Linked DNA regions of Kordia antarctica. Each later gene encodes a partner of the first gene's protein in a complex. Links are inferred from orthologs where the notes say so. Each region holds a gene or a part of one and is shown on either strand. Other genes may lie near its edges.

Region 1 (7,494 bases):
GTTTGAATTAGCAGAAACATCTAAATTTAAGATTTGATTATTTTTGCAAAATAATTCTTCCAAATTCGTGTTTGAAGATAAATTCAAACCAGTAAGTTGATTAGATTCACAATCTAATTTTTTAAGATTGGGAATTGTAGAGAATTCTAAAGTGCCCGTGAGAAAGTTACCAGAACAATCTAACTCCTCTAAATTCGTGAATGCCTCTATACCGACTAAAGAACTTATAAAGTTCGCTCCTATTTTCAAGACTGTAATAGATTCTGCTTCGCTTACTTGAATCTCTCCATCATTATTATAATCCAGAGTTGAATCTAGAAAACCATCTCCGTCAGTATCAATTGCAGAGTTGCCTAACAACTTATTCTTAAAATTAGCATCAGGAATATTCACAATTTGTGCAGACACAAGCTGTCCAACTACAATAAAAAGAAATAATAAAAAGTACTGTTTTTTCATGTATATAGTTTTAGAAGCGCAAAAATAATAAAAGTGAAGCTAAAATATGTTAATAAACACATAAGCGTAGAAAAAAATTGATAAGCGTTTAAATTTTCCATCAAACTTATCATTATTATTAAAAAACAAACACTTACAATAACAAAACGACAGACTAACCGTAATTAATTGAAAATTAGATTTTTTATATTTACATCATAACTATAACTTATATATCATGTTGAAAAATATTTTAAAATTAGAAGGAACTCAGAAATTGAATAAAACTGCTCAAAAGGAAATCTTAGGCGGAAGAAGAAATGTTGCTGAATGCACCAATGCATCACATTGTCCAGCAAATCACATTTGCCAAAACGGAAGGTGCTTTGACTGTTACGATCCATTTTCAGGATCATGGTATTGTTAATCTAACAATATAGCCTACGCAAAAAATAAACCCAATTACCAAAAAGCCTTCATTCGAAGGCTTTTTATGTTTATTAAAATAAGTACTATTACGGTTTTACCTTACAAAATGTATATGTTTTTTACATCATCAGCAAAAAAAACCAACGTACATTTACACTAGAGTAATTTAGTTAGTTTAAATTTTATAAATAATATTAAAATTTGAGTGTTAGAGCATAAATAATAAGGAGAGAAATTGCTGAAAAATTTGTATCATTTTTTCATATGTGAATTATTAAGTTAATACTAAGTTTTCTTCAAATTTAATTGAAGCGTTTCTCTCTTTTTATGCAAAAACAGTAGCTATTTATTTAATATCGAACTTCATCTTCAGCATTACACGCCAAAAAGACTTCACAAAACTGAGTACAAAATATATAATAAAATGTGAGATCCCGCTATGCAGCAGGATTAATTCAACTAGCAGTGTTTCGTTCGCCTTTAAGGCTTCTCAAAACTGAGTATAAAATATATAATGAAATATGAGATCCCGCTATGCAGCAGGATTAATTCAACTAGCAGTGTTTCGTTCGCATTTAAGGCTTCTCAAAACTGAGTATAAAATATATAATGAAATATGAGATCCCGCTATGCAGCAGGATTAATTCAACTAGCAGTGTTTCGTTCGCATTTAAGGCTTCTCAAAACTGAGTTTCATTAAAAAAAGCAGGCCGTAAGCCGGATCCTGTCGAGCCTTATCATTTATCTAAAATTACTGTTACCAATAACTTTTATCTGCCTACCCTTGAACATCGAGCGTGCCGCTCTTAAATCGTTCATATACATGGCATTGCACCTCGTAGAGTTTACCTGGTTTCACTACAGCATTACCTGTACATACTTTCTGCTGCACTTGTCCTCGCCTTACGACGGACGGATGTTATCCGCTACAATGCACTATGGTGTCCGGACTTTCCTCTCCTTCTCGAAAGAAGCAGCGATAAGGTAGCCTGCTTATAGGCAAAAGTACGCTTTTGTTTGAAATGACAACTGTTTCCTGTTTAAAATTATACTTTCAATTGCATCATTTCTGTATTGGAAAACCTGTTAATAAAAAAGCAGAACTATCTCGCTGTTGGCTATGTTTCATTAGAATTGTATTGTTATATTTGCTTTCAGAAGATTACCCTAATTCTATGGAACATTTCATCGTATCAGCTCTTAAATACAGACCACAAACCTTTAAGGATGTTGTTGGTCAACAAGCGATTACAAATACGTTAGAAAAAGCCATAGAACGCAGTCATCTGGCGCAAGCCTTATTATTTTGCGGGCCAAGAGGTGTCGGAAAAACTACCTGCGCGCGTATTTTGGCAAAAAAGATCAATCAAGATGGAACTGAAAATCCTGATGAAGATTTTGCTTTTAATATTTTTGAACTCGATGCCGCTTCAAACAATTCCGTAGATGATATTCGAAGTTTAATTGACCAAGTTCGTATTCCGCCGCAAGTAGGTAAATACAAAGTATATATTATTGATGAGGTTCACATGTTATCACAAGCAGCTTTTAATGCGTTTTTAAAAACCTTAGAAGAACCGCCAAAACATGCCATTTTTATTCTGGCTACGACCGAAAAACACAAAATTATTCCGACGATTTTATCCAGATGTCAAATTTTTGATTTTAAACGAATCGGCGTAAAAGATGCAAAAGAATATTTAAAATTTATTGCCGAAAGTCAAGGTGTAGAAGCGGACGATGATGCATTGCACATTATTGCTCAAAAAGCAGATGGCGCTATGCGTGATGCACTTTCTATTTTTGACAGAGTTGTCAGTTTTTCTGGAAAACAATTAACACGACAAGCCGTTACCGAAAATTTGAACGTGCTTGATTATGATATTTATTTTGCGGCAACCGATTTAATTCTCGAAAATAACATTCCACAATTATTAGTTGATTTCAACGAAACTTTATCTAAAGGATTTGACGGACATCATTTCATTGCTGGAATTGCTTCTCATTTTAGAGATTTATTAGTCTGTAAAAATGAAGCCACCATTCCTTTGTTGGAAGTTGGCGATCAGACCAAGAATAAATATTTAGAACAATCGCGAAAAACGTCGCAACAATTTCTCATGAAAGGAATTGAACTGGCAAACGGTTGTGATTTAAAATACAAAACAAGCAGGAATCAACGGCTTTTAGTTGAATTATGCTTAATGCAGCTTGCCTCTATCAATTATGATGGAGAAAAAAAAAATAGCGATCGGTTCATAATTCCTGCCACTTTTTTCTTGATAAATGGTAAAAAGATTGATCCAATTGTAAAAATAAAAGAAATTGAAACTGAAGTTGAAGTTGAGACTAAAACCGAAGTTGAAGCTACAGAAACTACTGAAAAGACTTCCGAACAAAAAGTAGAAACTCCGCCACTTGTAAAACCAAAGATTGATATTTCCATGATGCGAAATAAAGTTTCTGGTTTATCATTATCTAGCATTAAAGCAAAGCAAGAACATTTAAAAAAACAGCAAGGAAAAGTTGTTCATAAGAAAGATTTGCCAAGCGATGCCTTTACGGAAGAACGCATGCGAGAAGTGTGGAACGAATACGTGGAAAAACTCGATAAAAAAGGCGAAAAAATCATGTGGTCTTTATTATCTACCGATATTCCGAAGTTGAAAAACGAAACAACTATTTGTTTAGAAATGCCAAATGAAACGATGCGCATTGAGATTGAGCGCGCACAATATCCATTGTTGGAATATGTGAGAACTGCGTTGAATAATTATGATGTTTCACTAGAAATTGATGTAAACGAATTGACCGCAAAAAAGTATGTGTTTACAACGCGTGATAAGTATGAAAAACTGAAAGAAATTAATCCGTTAGTAGAACGACTTCGTAAAGATTTTGATTTAGAAATTTAAGAAAGATGATGTTAGGTTTAAAATTACCAACCGATCCGCGTTGGGTAAATATTGCAGAGAAAAATATTGAAGAGATTTTAGTAGATCACGCTTTTTGTGAACAGAAAGCCGCAAGTACCGCAATTTCCTTAATTGTGAGTTTTCCTGAATATCCAGAATTGGTAGAAGAAATGATTTCATTGGTGAAAGAAGAAATTAGTCATTTTAAAATGGTTCATGATAAAATTTTGGCTAGAGGCTGGAAATTAGGTCGCGATCGAAAGGATGAATATGTTGCCAAATTATTGCAGTTTTTCCCGAAAGGCGGAAGCAGAACTACACAAATGGTACACAGATTATTGTATGCCGCTTTGATTGAAGCCAGAAGTTGCGAACGTTTTAAGCTATTGTCTGAAAATATGAAAGATGAAGAGTTAGCTACTTTTTATAAGAATTTAATGGTAAGTGAAGCCAATCATTATACTATGTTTTTAGGTTTTGCCAGACAATATGGTGAAAGAACTGAAGTGGACGAAAAATGGCAAGCATTGTTAGATTTTGAAGCAGAAATTATGAGAGATTTAGGAACTAGCGAAACGATGCACGGGTAATTTAGACGCGCTGCGCTTTTAGAATGTTAGTATCGCTGCGCTCTTAGAATCGCTTCGTTTTTGGTATTTTGGTATGCGAATTATTCACACATTGGATAAACTTATAAACCTTTCAACTAAATTTCTGATCTTGGAATGTTAGTATCACTACGTTCTTGGTATTTTGGTATGCGAATTATTCACACATTAGATAAACTTATAAACCTATCAACATTTCAACTAAAATTTTACTGTTAGTATTTGAAAATCTTAGAACGCAAACTTCATTCATCATCAAAACATTAACTTATGTGTCGTAATTTATAAATTGTGTTCAGTAAGTCTATATTAATGGTTTTTTATATTTAACTCTATTATATATTTGTATCATACAATAACTAATTCTTGTGCTATGAAAAAAAATTACACCACTATTTTAATATTTTTAGTTAGCTTTTCAATACATGCTCAAGATGACCCTGATCTTTTAGGGCAATGGTTTTTACATTATATAGAATCTAATGGAACAACAACACATATTCCTGACCCAGCTGTTATTACTATCAACTTTACAAATTCTGGTAATTATAATTCTACCTCAGGAAATAGTAGTTGCAATACTCATTGGTCTGATTATGTAATAAGTAATAGCAATGCTTCTATTGATATTATTAATCATGTGAGAACACAGATATTATGTGACACAGATTTTTTTGAACCTATTTATCTTGGAATTTTTGGAACCGATACAACAAATTTTTTCGATTATACAATTTCTACAGATAACCAATCGCTCACAATGACTGATTTGTTAGGTGAAAGACTAATATATGGAAGACAAGTTTTATCTACTGAAGATAATGAAGTGCTTTCGAACACCTTAAAGTTATATCCAAACCCTACAAAAGAAGAGCTCTATATCTCAGGAATTTCGACCAATTTAAAAACAACATATACAATTTATAACCTTGTTGGAAATATTATTATTTCTGATAATTTATTGAAACAAGATCGTATAGATATGACTAGCTTAAAAGCTGGAATTTACTTTTTAAAAATTACACAAAAAGATAAAACCTATATGAAAAAGTTTATAAAAATATAGTTGATTGGATTCACTTTTAGATTTCTGAGATTGTCCAATAAAAAACGTCTAATTGAAATTATTCAATTAGACGTTTTTTATGTTATGATTATGTGAAACCGAATCAAATTCAGCTTGACGTACTTTTAAAACTTTATCTCAAAATCGAGAATAGCGATACCAATAGCCTAAGAGCGAAGCGATCCAAATTACAATCTATAAGTAACTCCAACCTGAATGACTGCATTTTTCCCTTCTAAGTTTGGTGCTCTTTTTTCATCAAACATTTCTGCTAAACCAAGACTGTATCGAGCTTCAATAGAAACATTTTCGATAACTTCTAATCCAAATCCAGCGTTGACAGCGTAATCAAAGTTATTGAAACTGTCTTCAAATTCGTGAACTTTCACACCAATTTGTGGTCCAAATTGAAGGTTTAAGAAGTTTGTTACATCATACTTTATCATTAGTGGAATTTGTAAATAATCGGCACGTAATGCATCTTCTTTAGCACCTTGTGCTGAGTATAAAAATTCTGGTTGAAAACGAAATTTACCCGCTAGATGCATGTCTACAAAAAATCCGAATACGGCTCCAATTCTGGAATCATTCAAACCTTCTTGAATATCATCTAGGTTTGTAGCACTGTAATTAGAGATATTAATTCCTGCTTTGAAACCATATTTAGTTTCCGTATCTGAATCTGTACTTGTGTATGCACCTTTATCTTCTTCTGTTTCTGTGTCCTTTTCTATATCTTGCGAAAATGCAGTTAGGCTACACATCAAAAATGAAAGTAATAGTAATTTTTTCATCTGTTCTTGTTTTATTGTTTTTATAATGATCAGATAGTCTTTACGAAACTATCTATTTTTAATTATACTGTTAAATATAAATATTGCTTATTCAAAAACTCAAAATATTCGATGTCGATTTCTCTTTTTTCGATGTTTCGAAGTATAATGTCTTTATAATACCATCTGAAAGCCCAATTTTTGGTACATATATCTTACGTGCACCGCTCCATTTACATGCAGAAAGATAAATTCGAGTCGCAGGAATAATTACATCGGCTCTATCAGGATTTAATCCTAATTCAGAAATTCGTTCTTCATACGTTAAACTTTGCAAAAATTGATATTGCGCGTTGAGGTAAATATACGATAATGGTTCGCCAATAGTTGTACCCGACATTTTGTAAAGTTTGTTGATGTTTCCACCTGAACCAATTAATGAAAGTCGCTTCAAATCTTTGGTATTACGCTTCACCCATTTTTCAATATCTTTCCAATCAGTTTCCGTTACCATTTCATTTAGTAACCGAACTGTTCCTATTTTGAATGAACGTGATATTTTTATTTTTCCATTAGAGAATATAGTAAATTCAGTACTTCCACCACCAACATCTACGTATAGATAGTCGCATTCTTTTTCAATTACATTATGCAAATCGGTAGATGCAATGATGGCAGCTTCTCGTTTTCCATCAATAATATCAATAGATATTCCTGCCTTTTTCATGATTTTTTCTACAACAGTTGCACCATTTTTTGCTTCGCGCATTGCGGAAGTCGCACATGCCATATAACCTTCAACACCATGAATATCCATTAATAAACGATAGGATTTCATTGCATTGATCATTCGTTCCACATTATTTTTAGAAATTTCACCATTCGTAAACACGTCTTGACCTAAACGAATTGGCACACGAACTAATGAACTTTTCTTGAATTTTGGATCTCTATTTTCTTCTTCTATGACATTTGCAATTAACAATCGTACAGCATTCGATCCAATATCAATGGCAGCAAATTTTCTAATTTTCAAAATGGCCTTCTTTTTTTATATTAATTTGACATTCTCTGTAAATAGTAATCATACGTAGCAAATTGTGAACGTACTTTTATCAATTGATTTTCTCGATACGCATTATCTTGGTTACTAGAAAACACACGGGCTTTCACATTATCGCTCCAACCTATACTAAATGTATCCAACAATTCACTTTTAATATCTTCATCATATATTGGACATGAAACTTCAACTCTATGATCAA
Region 2 (7,473 bases), 1.3 Mb from region 1 along the record:
TCAATGATTCAATAATTCAAGGTTTTGACGACACACCGCTAGAACAATTTTGTTTAAACTTGTTCTAGCATGGCTCGAATTCTTAGATATGCTTCGCTCTTAGATTATTAGAATCGCTAATGCTCTTAGAATTTTAGCCTTTCACTAGCGTAACTTTGTAATTTATACCGATAACTCAACTAAAAATAATTAGTGAATTCGTGGCAGAAATAAATTTTCAATTAGATTTAAAACAAAAAAAGAGCGTCCAAATCAATTTGAACGCTCTTTTCAATAATTTTAATTTTAGATTACTTTCCTTCCGCAGAAAGACTTTTCATTTCTTTTTCAATCATTTCATAGAACTGATCAATTTTTGGCAATACAACAATACGCGTACGTCTGTTTATCGCTTTGTTAGCTGCGGTATCGTTTTCCACCAATGGAACATAATGACTTCTTCCAGCCGCAATTAATTGACTTGGGTTTACACCCAATTCTTGCAATACACGAATAATTGAAGTAGATCGTTTTACACTTAAATCCCAGTTGTCAATCAAAACACCTTTGTTATATGGAACGTTGTCTGTGTGACCTTCCACCATGCATTCAAAATCGGGCTTGCTGTTTACAACTTTCGCTACTTTTGCTAATACTTCTTTCGCTCTTGTAGTTACGTTGTAGCTTCCGCTTGTAAATAATAATTTATCAGCAATTGAGATAAATACAACGCCTTTTTCAACGTTGATTTCAATATCTGGATCATCAATTCCAACGGCTTTTTTCAAGCTAGAAACAATTGCTAAGGTTACACTGTCTTTTTTGTTCAGTGCATCTTGCAAACGTGAAATTTTCAAATCTTTCTCTTTCATGCTTTCCAATGATTTCTCAAGGTTTTCAGCACCTTTCGTTGTCAAAACAGTCATATCTCTTGTGTTTTGAATCAAACTTTGAGTGTTTTCCTTTAAATCACTGTTTGCTTTTCTCAAATCTACAACCTGATCTTGTAATGCATTTGCTCTTGCAGAAGAAGATGCTTTTTCTTCCAAACAAGAATTTAATTTTACAGTTGCGGAATTTAATAAATCTTTGGTCTCTTTGTGTCTTGCTTCTAAAGCTATAAACTCTTTCTTAGAAACACACGATGATACTAAAATGGACAGCGTTACTGTCAGGAAAAGTATTTTCTTCATAAATCTTAATTTTATATGTTAAAACGGTTTTTTCAAATTTTACTCAAAAGTATTAAAAAAGCGAGTCACTTAACAAGTATTAACAAAGTTTTAGAACTATAATGACAAGTTTTTTTAACATTTCAGAAAACAGTATTTTTTATTGCCAAAATGGTAGACAATTCGATACTTAACGGTATTATTTTATTGATATTGTTTAGTACGATTTCAATTATTTTTTATTCCAGCATTTTGTTCATTGTCCAACTCATCTAGTCTCATATCTACTAATTCGAAAGTACTGTATTGTTCAAAGGGAATTTTGCTATAATCCAAATAAAATCTTTTCGCCTTTCCTTTATACTTTTTCTTAATTCTTTTATCTTTACTTTTTACCACATACAACAGTAAGTTGTAATTTGTTAGTTTGTCAATAATAAACTTTCTCAATGAAATTCTACCATGTATTCCCTGCATAAATTGACCTCCATATTGTTGATCAAAATTTGAATTAGTAAAAAAATCTGGTAACACACAGCTATCAGTAACTTTAAAATTATTTAGAGAATCAACATGACGGTTAACAAATAGGTTTCGTTTTTCGTTATTTTTTTTTCTCTCAATTACCCGCCGATCCTTTTTCTTCACTTCAATAATAACGGGGTTTTGAGCAAATACTGAATTTGCAAAAACGACCATCAAAAAAACTTGAATTACTATTTTCATTTAGTTCACTATTATTTATTCAAAATTCATCATGGATTCTTGCCTGCGCAGGAATGACAACAGTGCAAAAAAAACAAATTACAACTCCGAATACGTTTTCTTTCCCTTTAAGAAATAAGAATACACAATTGATTTCTCTTGGAAGTATGCTGATTGTTGACTTTCTCCACGTTTTTTCAACATTTTAGGCAATCGTGCATAAAAGTGAAAATGTGCTTTCAAAACCGCAACGAAATGCTTGAATTGTAATTTTGCAAGAAACTGAATTGCGGCAATTCCATCTAAAAATAAGCGTGAAACTATAATTGGAATTAATTTTCCTTTCGGAAGATTCTTCGCAAGCATGCATAATGAATTTCTAAAATTCAAATACGTTTTCTTAGGATTTGTACTATTCAATGTTGCGCCACCAACGTGAAACACCACACATTCAGAAATATATTTTGTTTTATAACCTAAGTTAAATGCGCGCCAACATAAATCGATTTCTTCTTGATGCGCAAAAAAGTCTTCATCAAAACCATTTAATTCGTGAAAAACGTCCTTTCGAATGAAAAAACACGCGCCAGAAGCCCAAAAAATAGTTGCATTGTCATTGTATTGATTGGTATCTTTTTCTAAGGTGTGAAAAATTCGTCCGCGACAAAATGGATAACCATATTTGTCAACAAACCCGCCAGCCGCGCCAGCATATTCAAAATGTGTTTTTTGTTTAAAGTCTAAAATTTTTGGTTGAATAATCGCAGTTTGAGGATTCGATTCAAATTCGGGTAGAATGGGAGCAAGCCAATTTTCGGTGACTTCAATATCTGAATTTAACAAACAAAAAATTGCTTCTTCAACTTGTGGTAATGAATCATTATAACCTTTTGCATATCCTCCATTTTCAGCATTTTGAATGATTCTCACATTCGGAAAATGATTTTTTACATATTGTACAGAATCGTCGGAAGACGCATTGTCAGCCACATAAATTGTTGCTTCTCGCGAAAATGCAATCACAGAAGGCAAAAACTGTTCTAATAACTGTTTTCCGTTCCAATTTAGTATGATAATGGCAATTTTCATTTTGAAATTATAAATGCTAAATTTGAAATTTCTCGATACAAAATTCTTTCAGAATTTCACTCGAAATGACGTTTGGTTATTAATTAAAATATTTTTCTCACAACTCACAACTCACAACTCACAACTCACAACTCACAACTGATAATCAGGTAATTCTCTCAAAAAATCATACTTTTTCGCTTCATAATCCATGGTGCAATAAAAATGATTCAAACCGTTTGTAACCATTAAATATTGCGCTTCCAATACCATATTATAGCGTGCAATTTGGTCAAATGTGTTTTGTTTGATGGCAATTGCACTTCGTTTACATTCAACAACTAAAAAAATACTTCCGTCAGAATTGAAAATTACAATGTCATAACGTCTCTTTAAATCATTGAATATGAGTTCTTTCTCAACATTAATTAAGCTTATCGGATAGTTTTTTTCTTGAATTAGAAATTGCACTGTATGTTGTCGAACCCATTCTTCAGGAGTTAAGACCACAAACTTTTTCCGAATCGCATCAAAAATATAGATTTTATTTTCCCTATTTTTGAAGCGGAAAGTATATTTTGGAAAATTTAAGAGTTCCATAGCACAAAACTAATGATTCGTGCATCGAAAACCAATACAATTCCGCATTTGTCTGAACAATGGAAGAAGCTAAACAAATTGTCATCGATATACAAAAGGGAAACATCAAACCTGTTTATTTTTTAATGGGCGAAGAAGCTTATTATATTGATAAAATTGCCGAATATATTGAAGAAAAAGTACTTGCTGAGGAAGAAAAAAGTTTCAACCAAATGGTTTTGTACGGACGCGATGTTACGATTGATGATATTGTAGCGAATGCCAAACGCTATCCGATGATGGCGGAACGACAAGTGGTTATTGTGAAAGAAGCGCAAGATTTGTCACGAACTATTGAAAAACTTGCTCCGTATATTGAAAATCCGCAACCTTCTACGGTTTTGGTCATTTGTTATAAATACAAAAAGATTGATAAACGTAAGAAGCTTTATAAAGTCACAGCGAAAAATGGCGTGATGTATGAAAGCAAGAAATTATACGAGAATCAAGTTGCCGATTGGATTCGCAGAGTTTTGGCAGGAAAGAAATATAGTATTACGCCGAAAGCCGCGCAAATGTTGGTAGAGTTTTTGGGAACGAATTTGAGTAAAATCAATAATGAACTCGAAAAACTACAGTTAATTTTACCAAAAGGAAGTGAAATCACACCAATTCTGATTGAAGAAAACATCGGAATTAGTAAAGATTATAACAATTTTGAGTTGCGAAAAGCAATTGGCGATAGAGATGTTGTAAAAGCATTCCGAATTATCACGTACTTCGCTGAAAACCCAAAAGATAATCCTACGGTTGTAACGGTTTCGTTGTTGTTTAATTTCTTCTCGCAATTGTTGCAATATCATGGTTTACTGGATCAAACACCGCGAAATGTGGCTTCGATACTTCGAATTAACCCGTATTTTGTGAAAGAATATCAAGCTGCCGCACGCAATTATCCAATGAAAAAAGTCAGCGGAATTATTGCAACGTTACGGGAAATGGACGTAAAAAGTAAAGGTGTTGGCGCAAGTAATTTACCAAATGGAGATTTGTTGAAAGAGTTATTGGTGCGAATTATGAACTAGGTTCGCTACGCTTAATCGCTGCGCTCAATTCAAGGATTCAAGGTTCAAAAATTTAAGGTTTTATCTTGTTATTGTGTTTCGCTTTGCTCAACTTTCTTTATTCTTTATTCTTTATTCTTTTGTTTCGCTTTGCTCAATTTTCATTGAAACTGAATAGTAATTTTCAAATTAATACATCTTCAAATTTTCAAATTGATACATCATTTCATCAAGCTGCATTAATGTCTATTTGAAAATTTTTCTTCAAAAACATACCAATCATTTGTCGTGCTAAGCCTAAATATTCTTCTTCGGGTTTTAAGAAATCTTGAATAACTACTAATTCTCGTTGTAATACTTCCGAGAATCGCTTAGAGCGAATTGGATCGTTTATGAAATCATTAAAATTAAATAATGCTTCTTCTACGCGTTGCATTTGCGCGCTGATAAGAATAGCTTTTTTCTCACGTTCTTGCACTAACAAAACACGTTGCAGCGCAAATACCTTGATTGATGACAATGCACGTTGTTTTAAAAATTTTTTTCGTTTTCTAGGTTTCATCACGCCAGAATTGATATAATATTTGAAATAATCTTCTGGATTTTCTTTACACGGATTGAGCAATAAACGTACTTTTTCTTCTTCTTTCAAATCAGTATCATGAGATCTTGCTCTTTTTGCTTCATCAAATAAAGGAAACTGATTCATTTTTCCCATACTTTTTGCTTCTTCCACATTTAAGGTAGATTGTTTTGACTTTTGATTACAGTTTCTGCAGGATAATAATAGATTATCCCAACTCGCTGCCAACCAATAATAACCTGGTTTTGAGTCGCCTGAAGCTTTTAATTCTTCTATTTCTCCTTTAGGACGAAAATGCTCAATATCACCAACATACGTTTTTAAAAATGTACTTTCGCAATAGGCGCATTTGCCTTTTCCCATTTTTATCAACTTCTTTTTTACAGATGAATCTCGGTAAACTTTAAATTTTTTATACGTTTTAAGCTTATCTAAACCTGTAAAGTGTTCGATTACTTCTTTTAATTCTTTTTTTGATTTGACACTTCCATTTTCAAGGATTTTTGGAATTGTCACCAAATTTCTATCTATGAAAATCATAATTTATTTTTTGCGGATATATTTTTCCAAATATCTTGTACTTTGAGTATGGTTTCTTTCTTTATGTTATCGTCATCAATTTTGAGCTTTTTGCTTTTCATTTTCTTGGCAAGTAACTCATCAATAGCGTGATACATTAAGTCTTCACGCGCATCTTTTCCTAAACGTTTCTTTTGTGGTAGTATTTTTTGTAACGCTTTAACTTCGTTTTTTTCGCCTTTTGTGCGTTTCGATTCATCAATAGCGAGCAATTCGTAATAGCGCTCAAATTCTTTTTCTGTTTTGGAATCCATCGTGCTATTCAATCCAAAAAATTCAGAGGTTAGTAATTGATCAATTCGCAAACTACTCGGATTTGGTAAATCGCTAATTGCAATGATTGCATTTTCTTCGTCACGTTTCAAAACCACAACTTCATTTTCCTTTAAACCTCGTAAACATAAAGGTTCATGTGTGGTAATAATGAATTGAATTTTAGGAAATGTTTTGCGCAAGCGTTCTACAATTTCCATTTTCCATCGTGGATGTAAGTGTGTGCCAATTTCGTCGATGAGTACAATTCCTTCTGCCAATTCATACACTACATTTTCTTGCGAAAGTGTATAAATCATATCAATTGCAACGGCAAATATGGATTTGTAACCATCGCTTAAATGATTAATATCTATATTATCTTTTGTTTTATCATATTTGATGAAGATTTGTTTTTTCTTCACATTTCGCTCAATGGAATCTAAATCGTCCAATAACAAGAGACTTTTCAGAGTTTTTGCAACTTGATCGAACGTTTTTTGTTTGCTATTTAAAAACCATTCTTTTGCATTTGATAATGAAATAGAAGCATCAAACAGGTTTTTTACCTTTAAATAACTTGGATGATTTTTCTCAGGTTGCAAATTTCCAATTGGTAATAATCGGGTAGAGCCGTAGCCAATAATAAATGCTGGCGGTTTTTCAATACTAGCGATTATTTTATTGTCTTTATTGTTGAATTTAATTTCAAAAAATTCATCACTTCCTTTTCCATATACTTGAATAAAACCGCTTGTTTCATCGTATTTGAGTAAATCGTCAACAGTGATACCGAGCTTGTCCAAATACGTTTGTCCCATTAATGCAAGCGCGATGGCTTTTAAAACAGAACTTTTTCCAACGCCATTTTCTCCTAGAAATACGAGCCAAGGTTCGGAAGTTGTATCTTCTGCATAATCAGGTATTTGAAGTGTTAAGTCGGAGAAACATTTAAAGTTATGTAATACAATTTTATCTAGATATATATTTTTGAGAATACTCGCATAAAAGGTATCGTCTTTCTTTTTTGAAGTCGTTTTTTTAGGACTTTCAGGAGTTGGTTTTACTATATTACTTGGACTGATGCTTTCTAATGTATCATCAGGAATATTTAGATTAAAGCCTTTTATTTGTCCTTGCTGCTGTTGCTGCTGTTGCTGTTGCTGCTGTTGTATTTGTTGCTGTTGTTGATCGTAATAAGATTGTATTTGATCTGTAAAATTAGACAGAATACTAAATAGTTTTTTATCTTCTAAATAATAATCAATTAATGCTTTTCGGAATGCCAGATGGTTTTTTTTGGAAGTTCCTTTTAAGACTTCATTCCATTCTTCGGCAATTGCATGCGAATTTTTGATGCCTTTTCGTAAACCTTCAATTTCTTTTTTGGTGTCGTCAACAATATTTTGTCGCTCGTTTACCAAATCTTTTCGGTTCAATCCTAATATCTGAATCGTTGCTTCTGCTTTTTGCTTGACCATTTCGCCAATAA

The links.
Region 2: dnaX (region 1) and holA share a complex: the UniProt entries of both Bacillus subtilis proteins name them as parts of the DNA clamp loading complex. The link is inferred for Kordia antarctica from one-to-one orthologs.

What each region holds. Positions count from the first base shown.
Region 1 is NZ_CP019288.1:1,621,402-1,628,895, forward strand. The notes cover bases 1,536-4,412. They hold dnaX (DNA polymerase III subunit gamma/tau), read left to right. Parts: upstream 1,536-2,042; coding sequence 2,043-3,782; downstream 3,783-4,412. Other genes in these bases: miaE (tRNA-(ms[2]io[6]A)-hydroxylase), read left to right, coding at 3,791-4,372. In the rest of the region: IMCC3317_RS06530 (DUF7619 domain-containing protein), read right to left, coding at 1-459; IMCC3317_RS06535 (hypothetical protein), read left to right, coding at 677-865; IMCC3317_RS06555 (T9SS type A sorting domain-containing protein), read left to right, coding at 4,764-5,456; IMCC3317_RS06560 (porin family protein), read right to left, coding at 5,645-6,250; IMCC3317_RS06565 (Ppx/GppA phosphatase family protein), read right to left, coding at 6,342-7,268; ppk1 (polyphosphate kinase 1), read right to left, coding at 7,286-7,494. UniProt on the Bacillus subtilis protein: Part of the beta sliding clamp loading complex, which hydrolyzes ATP to load the beta clamp onto primed DNA to form the DNA replication pre-initiation complex.
Region 2 is NZ_CP019288.1:270,958-278,430, forward strand. The notes cover bases 2,730-5,585. They hold holA (DNA polymerase III subunit delta), read left to right. Parts: upstream 2,730-3,583; coding sequence 3,584-4,588; downstream 4,589-5,585. Other genes in these bases: IMCC3317_RS01230 (glycosyltransferase family 2 protein), read right to left, coding at 2,730-2,945; IMCC3317_RS01235 (type I restriction enzyme HsdR N-terminal domain-containing protein), read right to left, coding at 3,078-3,524; IMCC3317_RS01245 (retron system putative HNH endonuclease), read right to left, coding at 4,797-5,585. In the rest of the region: IMCC3317_RS01220 (OmpA/MotB family protein), read right to left, coding at 291-1,172; IMCC3317_RS01225 (hypothetical protein), read right to left, coding at 1,380-1,877; more of IMCC3317_RS01230, read right to left, coding at 1,956-2,729; more of IMCC3317_RS01245, read right to left, coding at 5,586-5,690; IMCC3317_RS01250 (AAA family ATPase), read right to left, coding at 5,687-7,473. UniProt on the Bacillus subtilis protein: Part of the beta sliding clamp loading complex, which hydrolyzes ATP to load the beta clamp onto primed DNA to form the DNA replication pre-initiation complex.